2 regions of the Comamonas aquatica genome follow, and region 2 is predicted to be linked to the other one. Evidence: riboswitches for the same ligand, from Rfam matches in the RefSeq annotation. Region 2 holds a riboswitch; the other holds the start of a gene.
The links. A riboswitch is a leader RNA that binds a small molecule or an ion and turns the genes downstream of it on or off. The one in region 2 is predicted to bind cobalamin.
Positions count from the first base shown of each region.

Region 1: it holds a riboswitch for cobalamin, as region 2 does, so the genes downstream of both, cobO (cob(I)yrinic acid a,c-diamide adenosyltransferase) here and KAQ61_RS02590 (TonB-dependent receptor) in region 2, are expected to answer to the same signal.

Region 1 covers NZ_CP072916.1:1,218,704-1,222,237, reverse strand. Annotated here, with positions in the region: gene KAQ61_RS05830 (FecCD family ABC transporter permease) at 1-945, opposite strand, end outside; gene KAQ61_RS05825 (ABC transporter substrate-binding protein) at 942-1,811, opposite strand; gene cobO (cob(I)yrinic acid a,c-diamide adenosyltransferase) at 1,811-2,437, opposite strand; cobalamin riboswitch at 2,564-2,779, opposite strand; gene KAQ61_RS05815 (GNAT family N-acetyltransferase) at 2,831-3,334, opposite strand; cobalamin riboswitch at 3,394-3,534, shown strand, end outside.
Region 2 covers NZ_CP072916.1:552,305-555,838, forward strand. Annotated here, with positions in the region: gene KAQ61_RS02585 (TonB-dependent receptor) at 1-551, opposite strand, end outside; gene KAQ61_RS02590 (TonB-dependent receptor) at 461-1,213, opposite strand; cobalamin riboswitch at 1,350-1,576, opposite strand; gene KAQ61_RS02595 (hypothetical protein) at 1,783-1,947, opposite strand; gene miaA (tRNA (adenosine(37)-N6)-dimethylallyltransferase MiaA) at 2,188-3,180, opposite strand; gene KAQ61_RS02605 (multidrug effflux MFS transporter) at 3,221-3,534, opposite strand, start outside.

The DNA of each region.
Region 1 (3,534 bases), 670 kb from region 2:
CCGCCCGCTGAGCAGGCGCAACGCAATGTCTGCCCCCAGCAGCAGCACGGCCCCGCCCAGCGCACTGGGCAGCAGCAGGCGCGAAGGCCGGTAGCCCACAAGGCTGCGGAACAGGTGCGGCACCACCAGCCCGATGAAGCCGATGGACCCCGTCACCGCCACGCTGGCACCCACGCACAGCGCCGTGCCGGCAATCACCTGCGCGCGCAGCCGCGGCAGGTTCACGCCCATGCTGGCGGCCTCGTCCTCGCCCAGCGTCAGCGCATCCAGTTGCCGGCCGCTGCCGGCCAGGATCAGCAGCCCCAGCGCAATGAACGGCAGGCACAGCCGCACCTCGTCGAAGCTGCGGTCGGCCAGCGAGCCCATCAGCCACAGCACGATGTCCTGCATGTCGGTGGGCGTGGGGGCCAGGTTGATGGCCAACGACGTCAGCGCCGCCATCAGCGAGGACATGGCCACGCCCGCCAGAATCAGGGTCAGATTGCTAGCGCCCCGGCTGGCGATGCGGTAGAGCACCAGGGTGGCGGCGGCCGCGCTGGCCATGGCCACCGTGGGCAACAGCCAGGCATTCCAGTGCCACAGCCCGAAATAGATGCACAGCACGGCACCCAGGCCGGCGCTGGAGCTGACGCCCAGCAGGCCGGGCTCTGCCAGCGGATTGCGCAGCAGGCCTTGCAGGGCCGCGCCCGCGACACCCAGCGACATGCCCACCAGCACCGCCAGCACCACGCGCGGCAGGCGGATTTCCTGCACGATGGCCTGGTGGCGCACGGCCAGATCGCTGGCGCCTGCAGGCTGCCAGGCAGCCGCCCACCAGTCCGCCACCCCGATGGACACCGAACCGATGCCCAGGGAGATGCCGGCCAGCACCAGCAGCAGGGCCAGCAGCCCGGTGTTCAGCAGCCAGACACGGGGCATGCCGGTGCGCGGGGTCCAGCGCATCATGGCGCCCCCTCGCGCAGCGCCACCCGGGCGGCAGGCCGCGGCAAGGCGTCGATCTGGGCGGCCACCGACTCGGCCGCCTCGATCAGTTGCCAGTTGCTGCAGCCCCAGTCGTTGTGCTGCAGCACCACCACGGGGATGTGCTGCAGCAGCTTTTGCATCTGCGGATGGCGGCTCAGCCCGGAGCGGGCGTAGGCCGCGTCATTGACCAGCCCGGGGGTGATGAAGATGTCGGGCGGGTTCTGCACAATGCGCTCCAGGTCGATGCGCCCCCAGCCCTGCAGGCCCAGCGCGCTGGCATGGTTGCGCAGGCCGGCGGCCGTCAGCACGGCGTCCACATGCGTCTGCGCCCCCGCGCTGCCGCCATTCGGGCGTAGGTACAGGACCTTGAAAGGCCGCGGTGTGGCGCGCAACTGCGCCAGCCTCGCGGACAGGCTGTCCAGCAGCGCCTGCGCTGCGGCCTCGCGCCCCAGGGCCTGGCCCATCTTGCGCGTGCTGCTGAAGATGCCCTCCCAGTCGGTGGGAAACGGCACCGTCACGATCTGCACGCCATGGCGCTGGAGCAAGGCCGTCTGGTGCCGGGCATTCCAGCGCCGCGAGGCCAACACCACCTGGGGCTGCAGGTGCAGCACGTCCTCCGCCGTCGCTTCGTTGGCGGGAAACTGCCGGGCCTGGGCGGCCAGGGAAAAGCGCTGCGCATCCTGGCTCTGGCGCGACAGCGACAGGATCTGCTGCGGCGCCGCCAGGCTCAGCGCCAGGGTGTCGGCGCAGATGTTGGTGGACATCAGTGTGGGCAGCGCCCCCGCCCCCACGGCCATGGGCAGGCCGGCGCACAGCGCCAGCAGCATAGCTCGCAGCGGTGGCCGCATCAGAAGTCCACGCCCGCCTGCGCCTTCACGCCGGCCTGGAAGGCATGCCGGGTGTCGGCGATCTCGCTGACCGTGTCCGCCAGCGCCAGCAGCGGTGCCGGCGCACTGCGGCCGGTGATGACCACCGATTGCCCGGCGGGGCGGCGCTCCAGCGCCTGCAGCAGCTCGGGCAGCGCCAGATAGCCGTACTGCAGCATGAAGGTCAGCTCGTCGAGCACCACCAGGCGCAGGCTGGGGTCGGCCAGCATGCGCTGCGCCGCCTGCCAGGCCTGGTTGGCGGCGGGCAGGTCGGCGTCCCAGTCGCTGCGCTGCCAGGAACAGCCCGTGGCCATGGCGTGGTAGTCCACCTGGGCCCTCGCCCCCTGCCCCAGCAGCCCCTGCTGCTGCAAAAAGGTGACTTCGCCCGAGGCGTGGGTGCCCGTGATGAACTGCACCACGCCGGCGCGCAGGCCATGGCCCAGGGCCCGGTACAGCATGCCGAAAGCCGAGGTGGTCTTGCCCTTGCCATGGCCGGTCAGCAGCACGACGATGCCGCGCTCGACCTGGGCGCGCGCCATGGCAGCCTGCACCTGGGCTTTCTTGTCCTGCATGCGTTCGGCATGCTGTTGTTTGAACGTGAGGTCCATGCTCTCCCCGAGCCATTTCCATGGAAAGGCATGCCCATACGGGAAGGTGGTGTGTGTGTGCGGCGGGCCGGCGCCCCGCCAAGGCGGGATGGAACCTGTCAGCAAACGGCCCACACCCCGTGGCATACAACTGCGTGCCAACAGGTCGGTATTCTGGCTTGCCGTCATACAGCGCACACCGCCTTCCCGGGGGGCACCCAGTGGCATCGAAGTGTGTCTGTCAGGCTTACAGCAGCGGGGGCTGCGCCGGAATGCTCTACACCAGGGGTGCGAGGTCACCGGACTTCCCGTTTCACCCCACGCACGCGGGTGCGGCAGGGCTCCTGTTGGAGTCTGGATTATAGAAGCAGAAGCGACTGCCGGCCCTGCGGCGCAGACCGCGGGCGGCAAGCGCTACAGCGCGCATTGCATGTGGATGGTGTGCCAGGGCGCGGCCGTTTCGCGCTGCACCACCTGAAAGCCCTGCTGCTGCCAGAACTCCAGCGCGCCCGGCAGGAACGGGTGCGTGTGCAGGTACAGCAGTTGCACCCCCTGGGCGATGGCATGCTGGCGCACGTGGTCCATCAAGGCCACAGCCAGCCCCTGCCGGCGCCACACCGGGGCGACGAACAGGCGCACCACCTCCACCACGCGCAGCGCGCCGAAATCCAGTTGCGCGAAGCGTCCATCGTAGGCGCGGTAGGCAATGCTGCCCACCATGCCGTGCTGCGGATGCCGGGCCGCCCACATGCCGCCCGTGCCCGCCGCGTACACCTGCTCAAAATGCTGCAGATCCGCGGGGGTTTGCTGCGGATCCACCAGCGTGCCGAACATCTGCTGGCGGGCCATGTGCAAGAAGTCCTGCACCGCCTCCAGGCGGTGGACGGGCGCAATGGCCATGCATTCGGGAAGGGACATATCAGACTGGAAACAGGTGTCCACGCAGACGGTGCCTGCGCCAGACGCTACAAAATCAGCTACATTACCCGAACTTTGGTTCCGCAAGGACATGCGCCAGCCACCGCCAGCCGCATGAGGGAATCCAATGACCGCCACCCGCTTCAGGGGCTGGCGGCCGAATGGAACTGCCCCCGCAACTGTAGGCAACGAGCCCGCCC
Region 2 (3,534 bases):
TTGGCCCCCAGCTCCCACGAGGTCAGACGCTGCTCAGATTGCAGGGACTGGCCGCTGAGCGGGCTGTGGCGGTAGGTGACTTCCTCGCGGCGGATGCCGGCGGAGAGGGTGAGGGCCTCCAGCATGTACTGCCCCTGCAGGAACAGGCCGCGGTTGTGCTTGGTGGTGCTGCCGGATTGCGTGCGCTGGCCATCGAAGTTCTGATAACCCGCATTCAGGATCAGCGCGTCGTGCTGGAACTGCGCTGCCACTTCGTTGTACACGTAGCGGTACTGGGCGGGCGTAGAGTTGGGGTACCGCGAGGACTTGTCCTCATCGTTGTGGCGGGCCGACAGCTTCCACTGGCGGTTCACGCGGTACTCGGCGCCTAGGCTCCAGTGGTCGCTTTGCAGCTTCTGCTGGATGTAGGGGTAGGGGTCTCCGGTGTACATGCCGGGGTTGGCGTTGAACTGTGCCTGCGTCAGCGGATTCGGGTAGCGCGTGTCGATGTGCGAGGCGCCGGCCTCCATGTCCAGGCGCAGGCCTTCCACCGGCTTGAGGGCACCGGCCACACGCCAGGTGTTGCCTTCCGACTGGTCCCGGTGCCCGTGGGGTCGGGGCTGCTGAATCCGTTCACATGGCTGTGGTCCAGGGTGGCCGACAGATCGAAGCGCTCGCGGACCAGGCCTGCCGAGGCGATGGCGCCGCGCTGCCCGTGGTCGCCCGCATAGGTTTCCAGGCTGACGCCGCTGCGCGGCTTGGTGTAGATCTGGATCGTGCCGGCGGTGGCGCCGTCACCGAACATCACGGCACCGCTGCCCTTGGTGATTTCGATGCGCTCGATGTCGCTGAGCGAGATCGAGCCGATGAGCTGTGGGATGGAGTCGATGTTGTTGAGGCGGCGGCCATCGACCGAGATCACCAGGTTCTGGAAGCCGTCATTGCCATAGCCCCGCATGCTGATCTGCGGGGTGTAGCGGTTGCCGTAGCTGGGGCTGATCTGCAGCGAGCTTTGCTGCGCCAGATAGTCGAACAGCGAATGCGCGCCCGAGCGCTCGATGTCGCTGCGGGTGTGCACTTCGGACGCATAGGGCGCATCCTGGTCGTGCATGTCGATGCGTGTGGCCGAGACCACGATGGGCTCGCTGAGGCTGGACTGGGCGCTGGCAGGGGCCGCCAACAAAGACAGGGCGGTTCCCACAGCCAGGGAACAGGGGGAAGGACGGAAGGGCATGGACATCACTCATCAGGCCGCGATCCTGCGTCCCCGCAGGCGGCGGCGTTGCGTACATGGATGCACCGCGTTTGGGGAAGGGGGCTGCTGAAGGCAGCCAACATGCCGCACTCGTCGCTGCCACCCCGCAGCGCATCCGACTCTGTACGTTTCGGCCGGTCTCCGGGCTGGTGCGTTGGTCCGGTTGACCGGACATGTGGAACGCCTTCCCAGGACGTTGTCGTCCCAGTGGCACAGGTTCCACAGACTCGCACTTACCGTTGCGGGGGCAGCACAGGCATTGCATCCATCGGGGGATGGCGCGCACCTGTTTCCCGTTTAACCCAGGGCGTGACCGACCTGGGCACCGATAACGTGGTTACCGCCTCTTGGGAGGCAGTGGACGGCGATGATACCGGGCTTCCCGCCCGCACGGGTTGCGCGGCGCAGGTGCCCGCAGCGCTGGGACGTGCATCCAGGTTGTGGCGTGACAGGGGGTTTGCTGAAAGTTGGTGCTTGCACTGTGTGGGCGCGCCCGCGGCATCACCGCGCGCACGGAGCCTGTGGCGTGGGGCGTGTGTCCAGCGCGCTCAGCGCGAATGCACCACGCTGGCGTCGATCTCGCCATACACGGTGATGCCGCTGCCGCTGCGGGCGCTGGTGTCCGAGGGCTGGTAGTACTGCGCGCGCTGGGCGCAGCCACCCAGGGCCAGTGCAAAGCACAGGGCGGTGGCGCAAAGGGTCATGGTTCTCATGGGCAACTCCTGGTCCAAGGCTAAGGCCTGGGCGGCCGGGGCCGGTAAGCAGAGGTAAGTGTCACCCTGGCAGGCGGGGGTATCCGGGCACAGGGGGCACCGACAGGCCTCCGAAGGCCTGGGTCATTGGACCGGGCGCAATGGGCCGGTCCATCGCCCCGTCCTTGGCCGGGGCCAGCCCGGTCCTGCACCGGGGGAAGTCCGGTGCGCGCAGCCTGCCTGCTCGGTCAGGGGGGCTGGTCAGGCCGGCAGGCACTGCAGCGCGGCCTGGACCAGCTGCATGGTGGCCAGCGGGTCGTCGCAGGCGATGGTGCGGCGCTGGGGCATGCTGCGCAGCCAGGTGATCTGGCGCTTGGCCAACTGGCGCGTGGCGGCAATGCCCTTTTCGCGCACCAGGTGCATGTTCAGTTGCGGGGCGTTCTTGCGGACCTGCCAGTCCAGCTCTTCCCAGACTTGGCGGTAGCCCACGCAGCGCATGCTGGGCAGGTCGGGGTGCAGGTCGCCGCGTGCGCGCAGGGCCTGCACTTCGTCGATGAAGCCGGCGTCCAGCATCGCCTGGAAGCGCTGGGCGATGCGGGCGTGCAGCCAGGCACGGTCGCTGGGTTCCAACGAAAACAGCGTGCAATCAAAGGCGGGCTGTGCGTCTTCAGCTCTCTTTTTTGCTTGGTGAAAGCTGGACAGTGGCTGGCCGGAGATGTGCCACACCTCCAGCGCACGCTGGATGCGCTGGCTGTCGCCGGGCGCCAGGCGGGCGGCGGTTTCCGGGTCCACCTGGGCCAGTTCGGCATGCATGGCAGGCCAGCCGATGCTGGCGGCCTGGGCGTCTAGCCGGGCGCGCACCTCGGGGTCGGCGGCAGGCATGTCGTCGATGCCGTCGAGCAGCGCCTTGAAATACAGCATGGTGCCGCCCACCAGCAGCGGGATGGCGCCGCGTGCGCGGATCTCAGCGACCAGGCGCTGGGTGTCCTGCACGAACTCGGCCGCGCTGTACGACTGCAGCGGGTCGAGGATGTCGATCAGGTGGTGGGGCACGGCGGCCCGCTCCTGCAGGCTGGGTTTGGCGGTACCGATGTCCATGCCGCGGTAGACCAGGGCCGAGTCCACGCTGATGATTTCACTGGGTTGGCCGCGCTGGGCCAGGACGGCGGCCAGGGCCAGCGCGCCGTTGGTTTTACCGGAAGCCGTGGGGCCTGCAATCGCAATGCAGGGCAGAGGGTGGGGGGACGCAGTCAAGGCAGGGGGCAGGAAAGGGTTGAAGCCAGCCCGGCGCGCATCAGGCCGAAGTGGCCGCGCCGGGGGCGCCGTAGCGGCGCACCAGCGTCCATGATGCCAAGGCTGCGGCCAGGCACCACAGGCCCAGGCCGAAAACCAAGGGGTACACAGTGCCATTGAAGCTGCGGCCCAGCACCTGCCCGGTGGCAAAGGCGCACACCATCATGATGAAGCCGTTGAGCGCCGAGGCCGTGCCCGCCGCCTGCGGAAAGCTGCTGACCGCGCCGCTTTGCCCGCAGGGCTGCTGGATGCCGTGGGCCACCGGGTACAGCATGCACACCGCAGCATAGGCCAGGCCGCTGCGCACGCCGGCCC